One region of the Paenibacillus sp. FSL H7-0716 genome, then DNA from elsewhere that is predicted to be linked to it. Evidence: a T-box and tRNA genes for the amino acid it is inferred to sense, from the RefSeq annotation. Region 1 holds a T-box; the other holds one or more tRNA genes.
What was found. A T-box is a leader RNA that pairs with one kind of tRNA and senses whether it is charged. The one in region 1 lies ahead of pheS (phenylalanine--tRNA ligase subunit alpha), so its partner is inferred to be a tRNA-Phe.
Positions count from the first base shown of each region.

Region 2: it encodes a tRNA-Phe, which carries the amino acid that the T-box ahead of pheS (phenylalanine--tRNA ligase subunit alpha) is inferred to sense. The anticodon was not compared.

Region 1 is NZ_JBBODA010000026.1:12,808-22,481, forward strand. Features, by position in the region: gene MHH60_RS24960 (ABC transporter permease) at 307-1,479, opposite strand; gene MHH60_RS24965 (ABC transporter ATP-binding protein) at 1,476-2,174, opposite strand; gene MHH60_RS24970 (efflux RND transporter periplasmic adaptor subunit) at 2,171-3,559, opposite strand; gene MHH60_RS24975 (hypothetical protein) at 3,584-6,145, opposite strand; T-box leader at 6,411-6,696, shown strand; gene pheS (phenylalanine--tRNA ligase subunit alpha) at 6,757-7,791, shown strand; gene pheT (phenylalanine--tRNA ligase subunit beta) at 7,911-9,674, shown strand, end outside.
Region 2 is NZ_JBBODA010000023.1:46,676-56,349, forward strand. Features, by position in the region: rRNA gene MHH60_RS23885 (23S ribosomal RNA) at 1-2,253, shown strand, start outside; tRNA gene MHH60_RS23890 (tRNA-Ser) at 2,336-2,427, shown strand; tRNA gene MHH60_RS23895 (tRNA-Met) at 2,458-2,534, shown strand; tRNA gene MHH60_RS23900 (tRNA-Val) at 2,543-2,618, shown strand; tRNA gene MHH60_RS23905 (tRNA-Thr) at 2,651-2,726, shown strand; tRNA gene MHH60_RS23910 (tRNA-Asp) at 2,741-2,818, shown strand; tRNA gene MHH60_RS23915 (tRNA-Phe) at 2,881-2,953, shown strand; tRNA gene MHH60_RS23920 (tRNA-Tyr) at 2,962-3,047, shown strand; tRNA gene MHH60_RS23925 (tRNA-Lys) at 3,053-3,125, shown strand; gene MHH60_RS23930 (PucR family transcriptional regulator) at 3,275-4,369, shown strand; gene MHH60_RS23935 (ABC transporter ATP-binding protein) at 4,481-5,602, shown strand; gene hprK (HPr(Ser) kinase/phosphatase) at 5,813-6,751, shown strand; gene lgt (prolipoprotein diacylglyceryl transferase) at 6,764-7,795, shown strand; gene ppaX (pyrophosphatase PpaX) at 7,801-8,457, shown strand; gene MHH60_RS23955 (acyltransferase) at 8,454-8,963, shown strand; gene MHH60_RS23960 (acyltransferase) at 9,257-9,674, shown strand, end outside.

The sequences.
Region 1 (9,674 bases):
TGAAGGTGCTTTTGGGATAAAAGAGGTGTTGTATACATAGTGGAAAAACATAGGAAAGTGTACGTGTGAGTAAATGGTAGTTTCTAGTATATCAAGTATATAGGACGTGCTGCTTATAGAGCAATCTTTACTCAGATAATAATCATAAAGACAAAATTTAAAGTTTAGTGTATGGGCCTATTGAATTATCTATATTCAAACCGATGGTTCCTATTACCCAACTCGATCATAAATGATACCTTTTACAGCTGCTGAAAAAAAACTGCCCTCAGTCATCTTAATGACTATAGGACAGCTAATCATACATTATTCGTTACGCAGTGCGTGAATGGGGCGAAGTCGTGCGGCTTTGTTCGCAGGCATCATTCCAAAAATCACGCCGATGAGTAAGGAAAAAATAAAAGAAATCAGTACCATATCCCAAGCAATGGAAACAGTAAGTGCAGAGTATTTACCCAGCAGCCAACTGCCCGCGACACCAATGCCGACCCCGAGCACCCCACCCAAACCGCTGAGCACGATGGATTCAATCATGAATTGAGCGAGGATATCGAATTTTTTGGCACCAATTGCTTTACGGATACCAATCTCACGTGTTCTTTCATTGACAGATACGATCATGATGTTCATGATTCCGATGCCGCCGACAAAAAGTGAGATGCCTGCTATGCCTGCAAGCGCCATGGAAAGTGTATCTGTTGTGGAATTGACAGTTTCCAGCATTTCCTGAGAGTCAAACACGCTAAAAGCATTATCCGCATAATTGAATTTAGCATCAAGCGTACTTTCCAGTTTTGCTTTTGCGGCTGCTACAGTATCTGCTGAAGTTGTCTTAATGGTGATGGAACGTACGCCTTTGCTTTTTAATTGGCGTTCTGCAGTGCTTATAGGAATGAGTATGATATCGTCGTTGGAACCACTTAGACTGGAGCCTTTTGTTTCTAAAAGCCCAACGATTTTATAGCTAATTCCGTTTAACTGGACCTTTTGCCCTACAGGATTGTCTGTACCGAATAAATCTTCGGCCGTACCTGAACCGATCAACGCTACCTTTTGCCGGTATTCGTTATCAATATCAAGTAAGAAGCGGCCCGCCTGTACATGAAAATCCTTAACCTCCTCATAAGAGGGGGTGATTCCTTCTACAGTTACACTAACGTTGTCCGTTTTGTTCTTGGCTGTAGCATTGCCGCTGATTACAGGTGCTACATTTGCTATGCCCTCTATATCCCCTAGAGCAAGGGCTTCCTCATAGGTGAGAGAGGTAGTCGCCCCACGGCCAGTAATGTTTACAGTGAGTTGGTTTGTGCCTAGACCGTTTAGCTGCTCTGTGATCTGTGAAGTAGTTCCTTGCCCAACAGAAACAAGAATAATGACCGAAGAGACTCCAATAATAATCCCAAGCATCGTTAAAAAAGCTCTAACCTTACTGCTGTTGATGCTTTTCAGGGCCATTCGCATGCTTTGGTACAATTTCACCCCGCATTCCTCCGATCTTCCACGAGGTTGCCATCCTGAATACGAATAATCCGCTCCGCTTGTTTAGCTATTTCCAGATCATGTGTGATGAGGATAATGGTATGTCCTTGCTTATTCAACTCACGTATCATTTGCATGACTTCCTGCCCCGTTCGCGTATCCAGTGCCCCGGTTGGTTCATCGGCGAGTAGAATAGGGGGAGATCCCGCCATAGCCCGGGCAATCGCTACCCGCTGTTGCTGTCCTCCCGAAAGCTCAGAAGGGCGGTGATGCATCCGATCCTCCAGCCCTACTTTAATGAGTGCTTCCTGTGCTAGTTGTCTTCTTTCCCGATGGGGGAGGCCACGATAAATCAATGGCAGCTCCACATTTTCAATGGCTGACAGCTTGGGGAGCAGGTTGAAATTCTGAAAGATAAAGCCGATCTTCTCATTGCGGATCGTTGCGAGCTTATTGTCGGATAACTTGCGAACCTCTTGTCCATCTAGAAGATAACTTCCTTCATCGGAGATATCGAGGCAACCAAGCATATTCATGAGTGTTGATTTACCAGAACCGGAGGGACCAATAATAGCTACGAACTCCCCCAGATCAATTGTAAAGGAAAGGCTATTTAGGACCGTCATGGTTTCTCCGGCCATTGTGTAGCCGTGGGACATGTCGTGAACTTCGATCAGAGGTGCTGAAGCACTCATCTGCCGCCACCTCCGCCACCACCTGGTGCGCTGCCCATACCACCAGCGCCACCTCCGGTGAAGCCGCCACCCCCACTAAAGCCACTGCCGCCGAAGCCAGCGCCACCCATACCGCCCATACCGCCTCTAGTTTCCGTTTCCGTGCTGGTTGTTCCGGTTTTCGTAGAGATTACGGTAGGGATGATCACCTGGTCCCCTTCATGGAGTCCGCTGACAATTTCAATGCTGCTCTCATCATGGAGACCCACTTCGACAGTGACCATCTGTCCTGAGCTATTGCCGCGATTTCTTCCACCGGCAGCGCCGCTGCGAGCATCAGGAGCCCCGCTGGGCATAGCGCCGCCGCGAGCATCAGGAGCCCCGCTGGGCATAGCGCTGCCGCGAGCATCAGGAGCACCGCTAGGCATTGGTGCTTGGCCCTCGCCAGTAGTTTTGGAAGTTGCGGCTGAACCCGCTGCTAGAGGAATAGAAACTGTGTATTTTCCGTTTCTTTCTTGTACAGCTTCAATAGGTACTGTTAATACATCCTTTTTCTCAGCAGTGGTTACTGAAACTTCCGCAGACATTCCGACAAGAGCACCTTCGGAGCTTGTTAGACCTATGGTAACATCGAAGAGGGAGACACCGTTTGAGGCGGTGCCCTCATTAGCTATTTTCGTAACCGTTCCCTTAAATTCCGTATCAGGCAGAGCATCCAATGAAATAGTGGCAGGCATCCCTAGCTTTACAGTAGGAATATCAAGCTCATCCACCTGCACAACTACACTTAAATTAGCATAATCGGTAATGTTAATGAGTTCAGAGCCGTCCATGGCTTTTTCACCGCTTGCAATATTAACTGTCGTTACAGTTCCGTCAATAGGAGCCGTTAACGGATCAGGAGGAAGCATATCTTCTTGGACAGAAGCTATTTTTTCCTGTTGCGCCGAAATGTCGGTTTTGGCCTTTTCAATCGAACGTTTGGCATTGGCCAGCTCATCTTCTGCTGCACCTGATACGGCCAGCTTCTTATATTGCTCCTGCTTGTCCTCAAGATCGGTCTCAAGTGAGGCAAGTGAAGTTTGCTCCTGCTTGAGATTGTCACTCAGATCATTGCCTTCAAAGGTAATCAAAGTCTGGCCCTGTTTCACGAGATCGCCCTCTTTGACAAGAACCTCAGCTACGGTCCCGCTGTCCTTCGTTTTTACTTTACCAGTTTCTGTAGCAATCACGGAGCCGGCTCCGGATACACTAACTACGATATCGCCCTTTGTAACGCTAGCTGTATTAACAGGCACTTCAGCGGCTTGACTGTTCTTATCAGGTAACAATGTATAAACCAGCATTCCTGCTGTGGCTACAACTACTACTCCAAGAGTCCAGAACACTATTTTTTTCTTCTTCATTTCTATCCTCCATAGCTCATCATATTAATTGCCGGATGTATTGCTGGTGTCTGGATCTGTGCCAGAAGTAGAGTTGCTGTTCGAAGTCGTTGATGCCGCCTGATAAGTAACAACATAGGTTTGTGTTCCCAGCAGATTTCGATGGCCTTGGAATTCGTCGTATAGATTCAACCGGATTGCGCCGCCACCCAGTGTTTTGTAAAGGCTGCTTGTGAAGGTTGTGGTGTACGACTTGAAGTTACCTAATTGTAGATCTGTGCCAAGCGTTAATGGTTTTTCCATGCTTTGTCCTAAGGGGTCAATCAGCTCCAACACCAGTTTGTGTTCATAGGTGCCTGATTCATAAAGCGTGCTGGCTGACATGTTGTAGGTTAGGACAGTGCTGAGCGTATCTTTACCAGCGGTGACGGTGGCGGTTGCATTTGTAACGGATAGGGTATAAGGAAACATTTCCACGTTCAAAAGATTGCCTTTGGGCTCCACCCCCAGCTGGTTCAGTCCAAGTGATACCGTATTGATGTAACCCGTCGATTGGCCGCCAGGAGCGGTAAGCTTGCCTTCTGAAACACCTTCCCCGATATAAAGGACAAGATTCGCTGGATCTATACCTAGAGGGAGCTTACTCCAGAGGGTGACCAGGCTTTTTCCGTTAGGACTTGTGGAGGTTTTGGACTGGGTGACTTCGGCTTCATAATATTGATTGTCTTGTGTTTTGTAATAGGCTACGAGCTGAGCCTGTTCGGATTTACGCGATTCCTCACTGTTCATTTCCAGTTCTGTGTACAAGATATTTGAATCTGTACCTGGGTACACGAGAGTCCGGCGTACAAGTAATTCCGCTTTTTTACCTTCAAGCTCAAGATGGAAAGAATTTTCTGCTGCAACACTCTGTACTCGGCTGTCCAGTTGGGTAGTACTTAGAGAAAGGAAGTTAAGCTTACTTTCACCTGAAGTTTCTTGCAGGGTGATTTTTAATTGATTGAAAGTATAGCTATAAGGAACATTTGCTACGACATACACATCAGCCGATTCATTTGGACCGAGGATGGTTTGCGTACTTTCTGAGACAACCTGGGAAGTGCTGCTGATGTCACTTTCTCCAGCTTTGATGACACTTGTAAGCGTAGGAAGCTGAACAGAGGTTGATTTAGTGTTGCGGATGTTGATTTTAGCCACGATCTGGTCTTTGTCAGACCAAGGGAGTCTCTGAATGTTTGCAATTTTGACAACAAATGTACCGTGACTGTTCTCTACCGGGTATTCCGTGTCCTGCCAATTGTTAGTTTGCAGCGTGTAAGGAATCTGATAATAGGCGGTAGGAAAAATAATCTTGCCTTCAGCAGCCGGCTCAGTCATTTGCAGCTGCAATGTTCCTTGGTTGAGTGTGAGTGGTACGTCTGCGCTGAGTTCAATAATCTTTTCTTCAAGCGGTTTCAATGTTAGGCTGGCAAAATCCTTCGTATCCACCGGAAAGCTATACCCTTCAGCGGCTTTAATAGCAAGTTCATAGGCAGGCACATTCACCGCTTTGTTGCCGCTATTTTTGATGCGGAACTGTAGAGTCCACTTTGCGTTGCCATTGTCAGCATAGACGTTAGCCGTTTTCAGCTGTGTTTCGACTGTATTATTGCTGATTGTAAGCTTCTTCGTGACATTGCTGGCTACGACAAGATCCGGTGTTGTTGCAGCGGGGAGGTTGTAGGCGACAACCGGCAACGCTATTTTTAATGAGGCATCTTCTCCGGCAAATTGCAGCGCCATGTTGTCTGTCTTCATATAAGAAGGGATTTCCGTCAAATAGTAGATTGTCTTCTTTTCCTGAGGCTGTACTTTATAGCTGGTGCTGGTGTCATCAAGTGCGAGTTCAAATACAGATCCTCCAGCGGAAGCGAGGTATCCTTTAAGTCCAGTATCACTGAGTACCTTGGTTCCTTGATTAGTGAAGCTAACGCCAACCTTGGCATAGACCTTACCGTTATATTTATAAATTTGCAGACTCTCTGCCTTGGTGGTTACAGGGAGATTGTTTAGGGTGATCTTTTTACTCTGCCCTCTGGCGACAGCTTGTGAATATCCTGTTGGTACGGTGAAGTTCCCTAGCTTTTTTTGATAATCGGTGGTGTTGAAGTCCCATCCGTACAATGAAATTTTGACCCCGTTTAAAGAGGTGGATTTGCCGATGTTTACATAGTAGGTGATAGATTGACTGCTTTTCGCGGCAATGGATTGGATGGTTGCACTGCTGGTAATAGGGCTTCCTTGAATAACTGTACCGCCGCTAGTAGTTACTTTGGAGAAAAAGTCCACCAGATTGAGGCTAGCGTTGCTTCCATTAGAGTAGCTGAGTGTGTATGTAAGAATATTTCCGCCATCCTGAGTTAATAAGCTGACATCCGTCAGCTTTGCGCTGATGTTAGTCTTCAAGGCTATGGAGCCTAGTTTATCCAGAGCGGATACGGAAGCTGTTGTTGCAACTTTGCTGGATGTAGTCCCGGCCGAAGCGGCATGAGCTCCATACGCTGCAGACTGGCTAAGCACAGCTGTGCTTAGCAGCACCGCGGCTACTTTTTTTCTCCGTCCATGCATTTGATTTCCTCCCAATAGGATAGTTAATAGTCTGCGAAGGTGCACCTGAGTGGATAAGCAAGCCTTCCTAGTAATGGAAATTATCAAGCTCCGCTGAATGTTAGCTGAAAAAAAGTTCTGAAAATGGCTCTGAAGCTTAAAGCCAGCTTAAAAGAAGATAAAAATTAGCCTAATTTTGTCCAGCTTGTCAAAACGACAGATTTTGCATATAATAAAGAGACATATCTCTTGTAGTAAAGAGATACCTGACAATTAGCATGAATTGTGAAATGCAGTGATGGAGAAGAGTACACAGTGCCTGACTTACAGGGAGGAGACGCCGCGGATTGAGAGCGTTTCTAAGAAGCAGAGCTGTCGAAGTTCACTCCGGAGCAGTTCCCTGAATTCCTTAAGCTGTCTAATAGGGAAGGGTAGGGGATACCGGTCACAGACCGTTATTTCTGTATAAAGTGAGATAGGTATCTGTCCAGCCAAAAGAGGGAATGAAGCTCTTAAGGGGAACAGATCAGCTTGTCTAACAAGGGTGGTACCACGGTCTTTTCGTCCCTTACCGGGAGGAAAGGCCTTTTTTTGTTGAACTAGACAATGATTGAAGGGGGCTGTACACGGCCATGAAAGAGAAGTTGGAAGCATTGAAGGTTGAAGCGCTGGCTAAGCTGCAGGAGGTTATGGATCCGCAGGTATTAAATGATCTAAGAGTGAAGTATCTCGGTAAAAAAGGTGAGCTTACAGAGGTTCTGCGTGGTATGGGAGGACTTAGTGCTGAGGAACGTCCGGTAATCGGGCAAGTAGCGAATCAGGTTCGCAGTGCTATTGAGGAGATTATCGGCGCGAAGCAGGAGGCTTTTCAAGAGCAGGAAACCCAGCAACGTCTGCAGGCTGAAAAAGTAGACGTAACCTTACCGGGTCGCCGTATGCAGCAAGGGGGCATTCACCCGCTTAGCAGAGTCGTACAGGAGATTGAGGATATTTTTATCGGCATGGGCTACCGTGTAGCTGAAGGTCCGGAAGTAGAGACCGATTATTATAACTTTGAAGCTCTAAATCTGCCTAAGAATCACCCGGCACGTGATATGCAGGATTCTTTCTATTTAACGGATGACCTGTTAATGCGCACTCAAACCTCGCCGGTACAGATTCGTACTATGCAGGCTATGAACGGTGAAGCTCCTGTTAAAATCATCTGTCCGGGTAAAGTATTCCGCCGTGATGATGATGATGCAACGCATTCCTTCCAGTTCCACCAAATCGAAGGTTTGGTCATTGGAAGTAACATTCGAATGAGTGATCTGAAGGGCACCCTGCAACAATTTGTGCAGGAGATGTTTGGACCGAATACAGGCATTCGTCTTCGTCCGAGCTTTTTCCCATTCACGGAGCCAAGTGTTGAAGTAGATGTAAGCTGCTTCAAATGTGGCGGCGATGGCTGCAGACTTTGCAAGCAAAGCGGATGGTTAGAAATCCTTGGCGCCGGTATGGTGCATCCAAATGTACTGAAAATGGGTGGCTATGATCCTGCTGAGTACAGCGGCTTCGCCTTCGGAATGGGTGTAGAGCGGATTGCAATGCTTAAATACGGCATCGATGACATCCGTCATTTCTATAGTAATGACATGAGTTTTGTGAAGCAGTTCAAGGGCGTTTAGTTTTTGTGGGCGCGCTGGCTGATAGTGGCTGGAGAATGGCTTTGGAGCGTTCTCCCACAGGAAGCAGCGCGAACAACAGTGAAATAAATACATCTGAAACATAAAGGAAGTGAGCGGATATGAAAGTATCAACCGGATGGTTGGCTGATTATACATCGATTGAAGGAGTAACCGCCGAACAGCTAGCGGAGAAGATTACCGCTGCCGGCATTGAGATTGACGGTGTAGAGCGCCGCAATAAAGGCATTTCCGGCATCGTAACCGGCTATGTGAAATCAAAGGAAAAACATCCCGATGCAGACAAGCTGAACGTATGTATCGTGGATGTGGGCCAAGATGAGGATCTACAAATCGTTTGCGGTGCAAAAAATGTAGCTGCAGGTCAAACTGTACCTGTAGCAATGGTTGGCGCAAAGCTGCCAGGACTGGATATCAAAAAAGCCAAGCTGCGCGGTGTCCTGTCGCAAGGAATGATCTGCTCGGCCAAAGAATTGGGACTGAATGATAAATTGCTTCCAAAAGAGCAACAAGAAGGTATTCTTGTGCTGCCTGAAGGGACAGAGATTGGTCAGGATATTTCCAAGGTCCTCGGCTTAGATGACGAGATTCTGGAATTCGATCTGACTCCGAACCGTTCAGATTGCCTCAGCATGATTGGTGCTGCTTATGAAGTAAGTGCAATTCTTGGGCGTGAAGTTAAATTACCTGATCCAAAAAGCGAAATAATTGAGATCAGTGGTCCTGCTGCGGATTCCATTTCCGTCAAGATTGAAGATGAAGAATACTGCAGCCATTATGCAGTTCGTTATATTGCAGGTGTTAAACCTGCACCATCACCGCTGTGGATTCAGAATCGTCTGATGGCTGCTGGGGTTCGTCCAATTAATAATATCGTGGACATTACCAACTATGTGATGCTGGAATATGGACAGCCGCTGCATGCTTTTGATGCAGATAAAGTACAAGGTGGAGAACTCGGCGTTCGTCTTGCCCATGAAGGTGAAGTTTTGGTTACACTTGACGGTCAAGAGCGTAAGCTAGAGCCGCAAATGCTCGTTATCGCTGATGGAGTAAAAGCTGTAGGTCTGGCCGGAGTAATGGGTGGACGGGATACAGAGGTTACTGCTGAGACGGTAAACCTTGTTCTGGAATCTGCTAAGTTTGATGGAGGAACGATTCGTAAAACCTCGCGTCAATTGGGACTTCGCTCTGAAGCCTCCCTTCGTTTCGAGAAGGAAGTGGATCCAAGTGCAGTTATTCCTGCATTGAACCGTGCAGCAGTACTGATTGCACGTTATGCTGGCGGATCGGTCCATGAAGGCATCGTGCAGGCAGGAACTGACGCTGTCCAAGAGAAGGTTCTCACCTTGTCCTTAGAGAAACTGAATCGTTATCTGGGAACAGATTTGTCTTTGTTGGAAGTGAAGACATTGTTTGGCCGTCTACATTTCAAATGCGGAGATACCGCACAAGGGCTGATTGAAGTTCAAGTTCCAACCAGACGTGGCGATATCAGCTACGATGTTGATCTTATTGAAGAAATTGCCCGCCTGTACGGGTATGACAATATTCCAACGACTCTAATTGAAGGAATTACAACGCCAGGAGCACTAACTCACAAGCAAGCGCTCCGTCGTGAACTGCGTCGCCTATTGTCACATGGCGGTTACCAAGAGGTGATGGGTTACTCCTTCATCCAGCCGCAACAAAGCACAATGTTCCCTGAGTTATCAGAAGGAGCAGTAGCGGTAAAACTGGCTATGCCGATGAGTGAAGAACGCAGCGTACTGCGTACCAGCCTTCTTCCGCAACTCTTGGATATTGCCAGCTACAATACCAATCGTCGTCAAAGCGACTTGGCATTGTTTGAAATCGGCAACGTC
Region 2 (9,674 bases), on a different contig from region 1:
AGCGAAAGCGAGTCTGAATAGGGCGACTTAGTATGTGGACGTAGACCCGAAACCGTGTGATCTACCCCTGTCCAGGGTGAAGGTGCGGTAACACGCACTGGAGGCCCGAACCCACGTACGTTGAAAAGTGCGGGGATGAGGTGGGGGTAGCGGAGAAATTCCAATCGAACTCGGAGATAGCTGGTTCTCCCCGAAATAGCTTTAGGGCTAGCCTCGGTATAAGAGTAGTGGAGGTAGAGCACTGATTGGGTGCGGGGTCCGCAAGGATTACCAAGCTCAGTCAAACTCCGAATGCCATATACTTATTGCCGGGAGTCAGACAGTGAGTGCTAAGATCCATTGTCAAAAGGGAAACAGCCCAGACCATCAGCTAAGGTCCCCAAGTGTGTGTTAAGTGGGAAAGGATGTGGAGTTGCACAGACAACCAGGATGTTGGCTTAGAAGCAGCCACCATTGAAAGAGTGCGTAATAGCTCACTGGTCGAGTGACTCTGCGCCGAAAATGTAACGGGGCTAAACACACCACCGAAGCTATGGCTAGATACGTATGTATCTGGGGTAGGGGAGCGTTGTGTAGGGGTTGAAGGTGTACTGAAAAGAGCGCTGGACACTACACAAGTGAGAATGCCGGTATGAGTAACGAAAAGATCAGTGAGAATCTGATCCGCCGAAAGCCCAAGGTTTCCTGAGGAAGGCTCGTCCGCTCAGGGTAAGTCGGGACCTAAGGCGAGGCCGAAAGGCGTAGTCGAAGGACAACAGTTTGAAATTACTGTACCACCGTAATCCGCTATGAGCGATGGGGTGACGCAGGAGGGTAGTGACGCGGACTGATGGATGTCCGTCTAAGCAGTGAGGCTGATGTGTAGGCAAATCCGCACATCATTAAGGCTGGGCTGTGATGGGGAGCGAAAATTGTAGTAGCGAAGGTCATGATCTCACACTGCCAAGAAAAGCCTCTAGCCAGGAGAAGGTGCCCGTACCGCAAACCGACACAGGTAGGCGAGAAGAGAATTCTAAGGCGCGCGGAAGAACTCTCGTTAAGGAACTCGGCAAAATGACCCCGTAACTTCGGGAGAAGGGGTGCCCCGGTAGTGTGAATAGCACGAGGGGGCCGCAGTGAAAAGGCCCAAGCGACTGTTTAGCAAAAACACAGGTCTGTGCGAAGCCGCAAGGCGAAGTATACGGGCTGACGCCTGCCCGGTGCTGGAAGGTTAAGGGGAGTGGTTAGGGGTAACCCGAAGCTATGAACCGAAGCCCCAGTAAACGGCGGCCGTAACTATAACGGTCCTAAGGTAGCGAAATTCCTTGTCAGGTAAATTCTGACCCGCACGAATGGCGTAACGACTTGGGCGCTGTCTCAACGAGAGATCCGGTGAAATTTTAATACCTGTGAAGATGCAGGTTACCCGCGACAAGACGGAAAGACCCCATGGAGCTTTACTGCAGCTTGATATTGAATTTGGGTACGATCTGTACAGGATAGGTGGGAGCCGTAGAAATCGGAGCGCAAGCTTCGGTGGAGGCGCCGTTGGGATACCACCCTGATCGTATCTAGGTTCTAACCTAGTGCCCTAATCGGGTACGGGGACCGTGTCAGGCGGGCAGTTTGACTGGGGCGGTCGCCTCCTAAAGAGTAACGGAGGCGTTCCAAGGTTCCCTCAGAATGGTTGGAAATCATTCGCAGAGTGCAAAGGCATAAGGGAGCTTGACTGCGAGACCTACAAGTCGAGCAGGGACGAAAGTCGGACTTAGTGATCCGGTGGTACCGCATGGAAGGGCCATCGCTCAACGGATAAAAGCTACCCTGGGGATAACAGGCTTATCTCCCCCAAGAGTCCACATCGACGGGGAGGTTTGGCACCTCGATGTCGGCTCATCGCATCCTGGGGCTGAAGTAGGTCCCAAGGGTTGGGCTGTTCGCCCATTAAAGCGGTACGCGAGCTGGGTTCAGAACGTCGTGAGACAGTTCGGTCCCTATCTGTCGTGGGCGCAGGAAATTTGAGAGGAGCTGTCCTTAGTACGAGAGGACCGGGATGGACGTACCGCTGGTGCACCAGTTGTTCCGCCAGGAGCATGGCTGGGTAGCTACGTACGGACGGGATAAGCGCTGAAAGCATCTAAGCGTGAAGCCCCCCTCAAGATGAGATTTCCCAATTAGTAAGACCCCTTGAAGACGACGAGGTAGATAGGTTGGAGGTGGAAGTGCAGCAATGCATGGAGCTGACCAATACTAATCGGTCGAGGGCTTATCCTATACTTAGAATGCAGATTTGTTTCGGATTCAGTTTTCAGGGAGTCAAATTCCTGTTTGGATTGCTGTGGTACTGATATCGTTTGGAGAGATACCCAAGTGGCTATAAGGGGACCCTCTGCTAAGGGGTTAGACTGCGTAAGCGGTGCGTGGGTTCGAATCCCACTCTCTCCGCCATTTTCAATCCATAGCAATACTAATTATTGTGGCGGTGTAGCTCAGCTGGCTAGAGCGTACGGTTCATACCCGTGAGGTCGGGGGTTCGATCCCCTTCGCCGCTACCATAATACCTGGAGGCTTAGCTCAGCTGGGAGAGCATCTGCCTTACAAGCAGAGGGTCGGGGGTTCGATCCCCTCAGCCTCCACCATTTTCATCTTTTTAGAATTGCTTTTACACCGTGCCGGTGTAGCTCAACTGGTAGAGCAACTGACTTGTAATCAGTAGGTTGGGGGTTCAAGTCCTCTCGCCGGCACCATTTTTATTTAATGCGGAACCGTGGTGTAGTTGGCCTAACATGCCTGCCTGTCACGCAGGAGACCGCGGGTTCGAATCCCGTCGGTTCCGCCATTTTTTCCACAAAATGAGTGGGAAGTGTAAGACTTTTCCGCTTAATTGTCATGTAATCTTATGGCTCGGTAGCTCAGTCGGTAGAGCAGAGGACTGAAAATCCTCGTGTCGGCGGTTCGATTCCGTCCCGAGCCACCTTTTTTGGGGGATTAGCGAAGTGGCCAAACGCATCAGACTGTAAATCTGCTCACGTACGTGTTCGGTGGTTCGAATCCATCATCCCCCACCATTTATGAGCCATTAGCTCAGTTGGTAGAGCACCTGACTTTTAATCAGGGTGTCGAAGGTTCGAGTCCTTCATGGCTCATCCCAAACAGAAAGTCATCACCTTAGGGTGGTGGCTTTTTTTGTGTTTTTATGTCGTATTATAGTAGCGCGCTGCTGTAGTGATTAACATAATATTAGAGAATATGCTAAAATAGGCGAAAAGAGCAAAAGTGGTGGAGTATGGTGACTATGGATAGCGAAACATTGCGGAAAAAGTTAGAGCAGCTCACCGGAAAGAAAACCGGAATCAAGCAGTTAGGGAGGCAACATTCAGCTTCTCTTTTTAGCCTGGGATTGGAAGCACAAGAACAGCCGGTAATCCATGAGGGTCATCTTTGGGCACCATTATATGAGACTGATGGACGTGTAACCGCTGTCTGGGTGGAATTGGATGGACTTAACTCTTTGGAAATACAATTAGTGAATTATGCGGTTCGAAACTTTGCAATTGCACTAAAAGCTACTGGGGTTAGAGAAGAAGGGGAAGCGGAGGCTCGGCAGCTGGGTACCTGGTTGAACACCGAACTGGAGCAAGAGAAAAATGACTCTGAGATACCCGATGAGATGGCTCTAAAGGGACGTTTATTCGGAGATATGGTTCCATTCCTACTTAGCAGTGAGAATGCACATAGCCCGCAGATCACTTATCGTTCCTTAATGAAGCTGTTGCGCAGCTATTTTGAGAATGAAATTCTGCTTATACCTCTTCAAGAAAAAGAATGGTTAATATTGGCCCGGAAGGAATTACTCACGGGCGGAGATGATAAGGATGAGGAAGAAGAGAGCGTAGATGAAATTCTGGCTCAGACAAGCATGGGCTTACACGAACTGATAGCCAGCGAATGGGTAGGTGTATTCCATTTGGCTGTAGCTCCGGCTATCGTTCCTGTTAAGGGATTGACGGGATCCGTGGCCTTGTTGAGAGAGACTATTGTACTCGGACGAATTTTCCAAGTGGGTGAATATATTCATTTACCTTGGGAGCTGCATTTGGAACGTTTGGTTAACAGCATTCCTGATGCACGGCGTAAACAGTTACTTGGACAGATTGGCGACTATTCTTCCGTATTATCAGATAAAGAAATGCTGATGACTCTGGAGACGTTTTTTGAGATGGATTGTAATGTAAGTGAAACAGCCAAGAAGCTATATATTCATCGCAACACGCTTTTATACCGTCTGGACAAGATAAAGCAGGAGACGGGTGCCGATGTGCGTAGCTTTGGGGACGCTGCTATTGTGAAGCTTACTATGCTTTTGTATAAAGTGACGAAAAGGAAATAGGTTTTTTGTGAACGTTACAAATAGCCACCGTGTCCCGTCTAGGGTAATATAAATGTACAAGGAAAAAAGAATTTTTCAATTAATCAATAATTAACTCGAGGGGGAAATACAATGGCAGGCGTACGTTTAGAGCATATTTTCAAAAAATACCCGGGTTCAGATAAAGCAACAGTAATGGATATCAATCTTGATATTAAAGATAAGGAATTTCTAGTATTGGTTGGACCATCCGGTTGCGGTAAATCCACAACTTTGCGTATGATCGCTGGTCTGGAAGAAATCTCCGAAGGTAAAATGTACATTGGCGATCGTGTAGTCAACGACGTTGCACCTAAAGACCGCGATATCGCGATGGTATTCCAATCCTACGCACTGTATCCGCATATGAGCGTATACCAAAACATGGCTTTCGGTTTGAAACTTCGTAAAGTGAAGAAAGATGAAATCGACAAGAAAGTACGTGAAGCTGCTAGAATTCTCGATATCGAGCATTTGCTAGATCGTAAACCAAAAGCACTTTCCGGTGGTCAACGCCAACGTGTCGCTTTGGGACGCGCTATCGTACGTGATCCACAAGTCTTCTTGATGGATGAGCCTCTTTCCAACTTGGATGCTAAACTTCGTGGTCAAATGCGCGCTGAAATCACTAAACTGGTTAAACGCCTTGAAACCACTTGTATCTACGTAACGCATGACCAAACAGAAGCTATGACAATGGGTGACCGTATCGTAGTTATGTATGATGGTATCATTCAACAAGCTGCTTCCCCTGAAGAGTTGTACAATGAACCAACTAACCTGTTCGTAGCTGGATTTATCGGATCCCCTACAATGAACTTTATCAATGGTACTTTGTCCGAAGCAAACGGTTCTGTCCGTTTCCGTGCTGAGAACCTTGATGTTGAAGTACCAGGCGGAAAGGCTCAAATCATCCGCAGCAAAGGCTACATTGGCAAAGAAGTAATTATGGGCGTTCGTCCAGAAGATATCCATGAAGAGCCAGTATTCTTGGAAGCTTCCCCGAACACAATCTTTACTTCATTGGTTGATGTAACTGAAAACCTTGGTCACGAAATGCTCCTTTACTTGAGCGGCCTTGGTAAATCTACTGTAATCGCTCGTGTAGATGGACGTTCCACTACTCGCGAAGGCAGCAAGCCAAAATTGGCTATCGATATGAACAAAGTTCACTTCTTCGATAAAGAATCCGAAGTAAACATTCTGTTGGGATAAGATCACAGGATCTTTTCTCTCTTGATAAAGCCACCCGAAAGGGTGGCTTTATTGTTTAATTAGGGTCGTAATGGATAGGCGTTAAGATTGCATTCACAAGCGTTATCAATTAAGATAGCAGGAGAATTACCTCCGGAATTGTAATGAGATCGCTGTCAACCGGACGCAGTAAGCGGACATATACCGCAGGTGACGAAAGGACGAATTTACATGGCTAAGAAAGTAAAAGTATCTGAATTGGTACAACATTTTCAATTAGAGGTTATTTCCGGCCAGGAAGGTCTAAAGCGACCTATTACGGTCGATGACCTGAATCGCCCTGGACTAGAGATTGCTGGTTATTTCGAATATTATCCGGAAGAACGTGTTCAACTATTAGGTAAGACAGAACTCGCATTCTTCTCCATGCTGCCTGAAGCTGAACGTAAAAGTAGGCTTCGTGGAATCTGTAATGACAATACCCCTTGTATCGTAATTACCCGTAGTTTGGATGTGCCACAGGAGTTAATTGATATAAGTAATGAAAAGGGACTTCCTGTGCTGCGTAGCTCGATGGCTACGACTATTTTCTCCAGCCGTTTGACGAGCTTCTTAGAAGGGAGATTAGCCCCTACAGCAACGATTCATGGTGTACTCTGTGATGTATATGGTGTAGGTATGCTGATTACTGGTAGTAGTGGTATTGGTAAGAGTGAGACAGCCCTTGAACTTGTAAAACGTGGACATAGACTGATCGCTGATGATGCCGTGGAAATCCGCCAGACTTCAGATAACCAGCTGCATGGTACAGCCCCTGAGTTGATCCGTCACTTGTTGGAAATTCGCGGAGTAGGTATCATCAACGTAATGACACTTTTTGGTGCGGGTGCTATCCGTAATCATAAACGGATTACACTTGTCGTTAGATTAGAGGCTTGGCAGCAAGACAAGCAGTATGACCGGCTTGGACTTGATGAGGAAACGACGCGGATTATTGATACCGATGTTCCACTTGTAACCATTCCTGTACGTCCAGGACGTAACCTTGCCGTTATTATTGAGGTTGCTGCGATGAACTATCGCCTGAAGCAAATGGGCTTTAATGCAGCCCTGCAGTTTACGAATAAGTTAACTGCGACCATATCTGAGGATATGGACGATCTCGATTAGGAGTGTGAGACAATGTTCCCATTAGCAATAGATCCTATTGTATTCTCAATTGGATCACTGCCTGTACACTGGTACGGGTTAATACTAGGGGTCGGTGCACTCGCGGGATTATTTCTTGCGATCCGCGAGGGCAAACGGTTCGGAATCCCGCAAGAATTCTTTATGGATATGCTGCTACTGGGTGTACCCTCGGCAATTATAGGGGCACGGATTTATTTTGTAGCTTTTAAATGGGACGATTATAAGCATAATCTGATAGACGTCTTTAAGATCTGGAATGGCGGTATCGCCATTTACGGCGCATTAATAGGAGCGATTATTTGCGGAATTATTTATTTCCGTTATAAGGGTTACCCTTTCTGGCGTATTGTTGATATTTGCGCACCTGGACTACTGGCGGGTCAAATGATTGGCCGCTGGGGAAACTTTGTCAACCAAGAGGCATACGGCAGCGTAGTTGAGGAATCTTTTTTACGGGATAAACTGCATTTACCTGACTTCATCGTTAATCAAATGTACATAGGGGATGCTTTTCATCATCCGACTTTCCTGTATGAATCTCTATGGAGCTTACTAGGGATTGCGTTATTGATGATTCTCCGTCGTCAGAAGTTTGTACGCGCTGGAGAAATCTTCATGTCTTACTTTATATGGTATTCCATCGGTCGGTTCTTCATCGAGGCTGTGCGTACTGACAGTTTAGCCTTTAACGGAAGTGCAGGACTGGCTTCGTTTATAAATGGCTTATGGAGTCCGATGGAATGGTTAGGTTTTGAACAAGGATATCTGGATCCTGCCTATGGTAATATTCGTATTTCTCAGCTGCTTTCTCTACTGATTATTGTGGCAGCTATATTATTAATCGTTATTCGCAGAGTAACCGGAGAGCCTAAAGCACATTATTCTGACCCTATCGTATGTACTAAACCGATCCAAGCAGATACTGTAGTGCCAGAAAGCGCAGTAAATACACCGCAGAAAACTCGTCAAGGAACACAACCTGAGCAAGGACAGCCAGCGGATGGAGATAAGAAGGAGCAGTAAAACTTATGATAGAATGCGTTCTTTTTGATCTGGATGGAACGATTGTCGATACGAATGAGCTAATCATTAGCTCATTTATGTACGCGCTGAAGGACAATGGTCTGGCTCCACTGACCAGAGAAGAGATAATTCCGCATATGGGAACAACCCTTCAGCAACAGATGAGAGTATTCTCTGGACTAGAGGATGTAAATGGTACGTTAGAAAAGTCCTATCGTTCTTATAATAATGAGCATCATGATGAGTTAGTGCGTTCTTTCCCGCTTGTAAAGGAGACCATTGAGGAGCTCTCGCGTCGTGGGATCAAACTTGGGATTGTAACTACTAAGATCCGTCCAACAACGATCAAGACCCTGGAAAGGTTCGATTTGCTTAAGTACATGGATACGATTGTGACTGTGAACGATGTTACTGAACCAAAGCCACATCCGGAGCCCGTTCTGACAGCGGTCAAAAACCTTGGCGTTGATCCTCGCAAAACCTTAATGATAGGTGACAGTGCAGTTGATATTCAATCAGCCAAAGCTGCCGGTGTATACGCTGCTGGAGTATCTTGGTCTTTGAAGGGCGAGGATACGCTCCGCAAGTATGATCCGGACTTTATCATCCATAACATGAAGGATATTATAGAAATTATGGAGCGAGGAACGAATGAATCGTGAGAAACGTAACCCGTTATCCAGTAGAAGGTCATAACTCACTTTGGTATATTTACCGTACGGTCAGTCCTTGGAAGGGTGTCCGCAACTTTATTTTTATTCAGATTGCCCGCTATTGTCCGATTCTACCGTTAAAGAATTGGATCTATCGACGGATGTTGGGGATGAAGGTTGGTAAACACACGGCTTTTGGTCTTATGGCAATGGTGGATGTGTTTTTTCCGGAGAAAATAACGGTAGGTGAGAATTCTATTATTGGTTATAACACGACGATTCTGGCGCATGAGTATCTGATCAAGGAATATCGCCTGGGCGAAGTGGTGATCGGTGAAAATGTATTGATCGGCGCGAATACAACGATTCTTCCCGGTGTAACCATTGGAGATTGGGCAGTTATAGCTGCTGGCTCTGTGGTGCACAAAAATGTGGCAGCTGGCTCTTTTGTCGGAGGCAATCCACTGCGAGAGCTGCGCCCCTCTTCAACGGAAGAACATGCGGAACAAGTGTAAACGATGCTTTTTTAACCCTGCAGTTACATATTGCGTTTTTTTAGCGCAGGTTCTGCAGGGTTTCTTGCGTCTTAGAGAAGATTATTAAGGAAACTTTAAGTTCTTCTTAAGTTTTTAGAACAGATACATTCGATATAATTAGCGTTAGTGATAAGGCGAATCCCACGCTAGGCGTTCAGCTTCAAATATCAGAATGTAAAATCAGCAGGTGCAGGCTTCCTGGTATTTTCAGTTTCCACATTCCGCTTAGCGTCTCTATGAACAACCATCATAGTAGAGAAGAGGAATATAATATGAACACTGCGAGACAGGAAAGGCTGCCCCAGCTGGATATTTTCAGAGCATTAGCGATCTTAGGCGTATTGCATGTGCATTCCTCATCTTTTGCCGCTGGAGAGCAGGCACTGCATTCGCCTTATTATTACTGGCTGAACTGGATCAACATTTTCTTTAAATTCGGTACGCCCTCATTTATTTTTCTGAGCAGCTTCGTATTGTTTTATAATTATTATGGGCGTCCTGTGACCCGCAGCTTGATTATTAATTTCTACCGTCGTCGATTAAAGTATATTTTATTACCTTATCTGCTAGCCTCTATGGGCTATTACGCACTAACCTTATATGTGAACGGACGATTGACCCAGAACCTCGGTGGCAACCTGTACAGCTTTATTAGAGCGTTATTCTCAGGTTCCGCATATGCGCATTTGT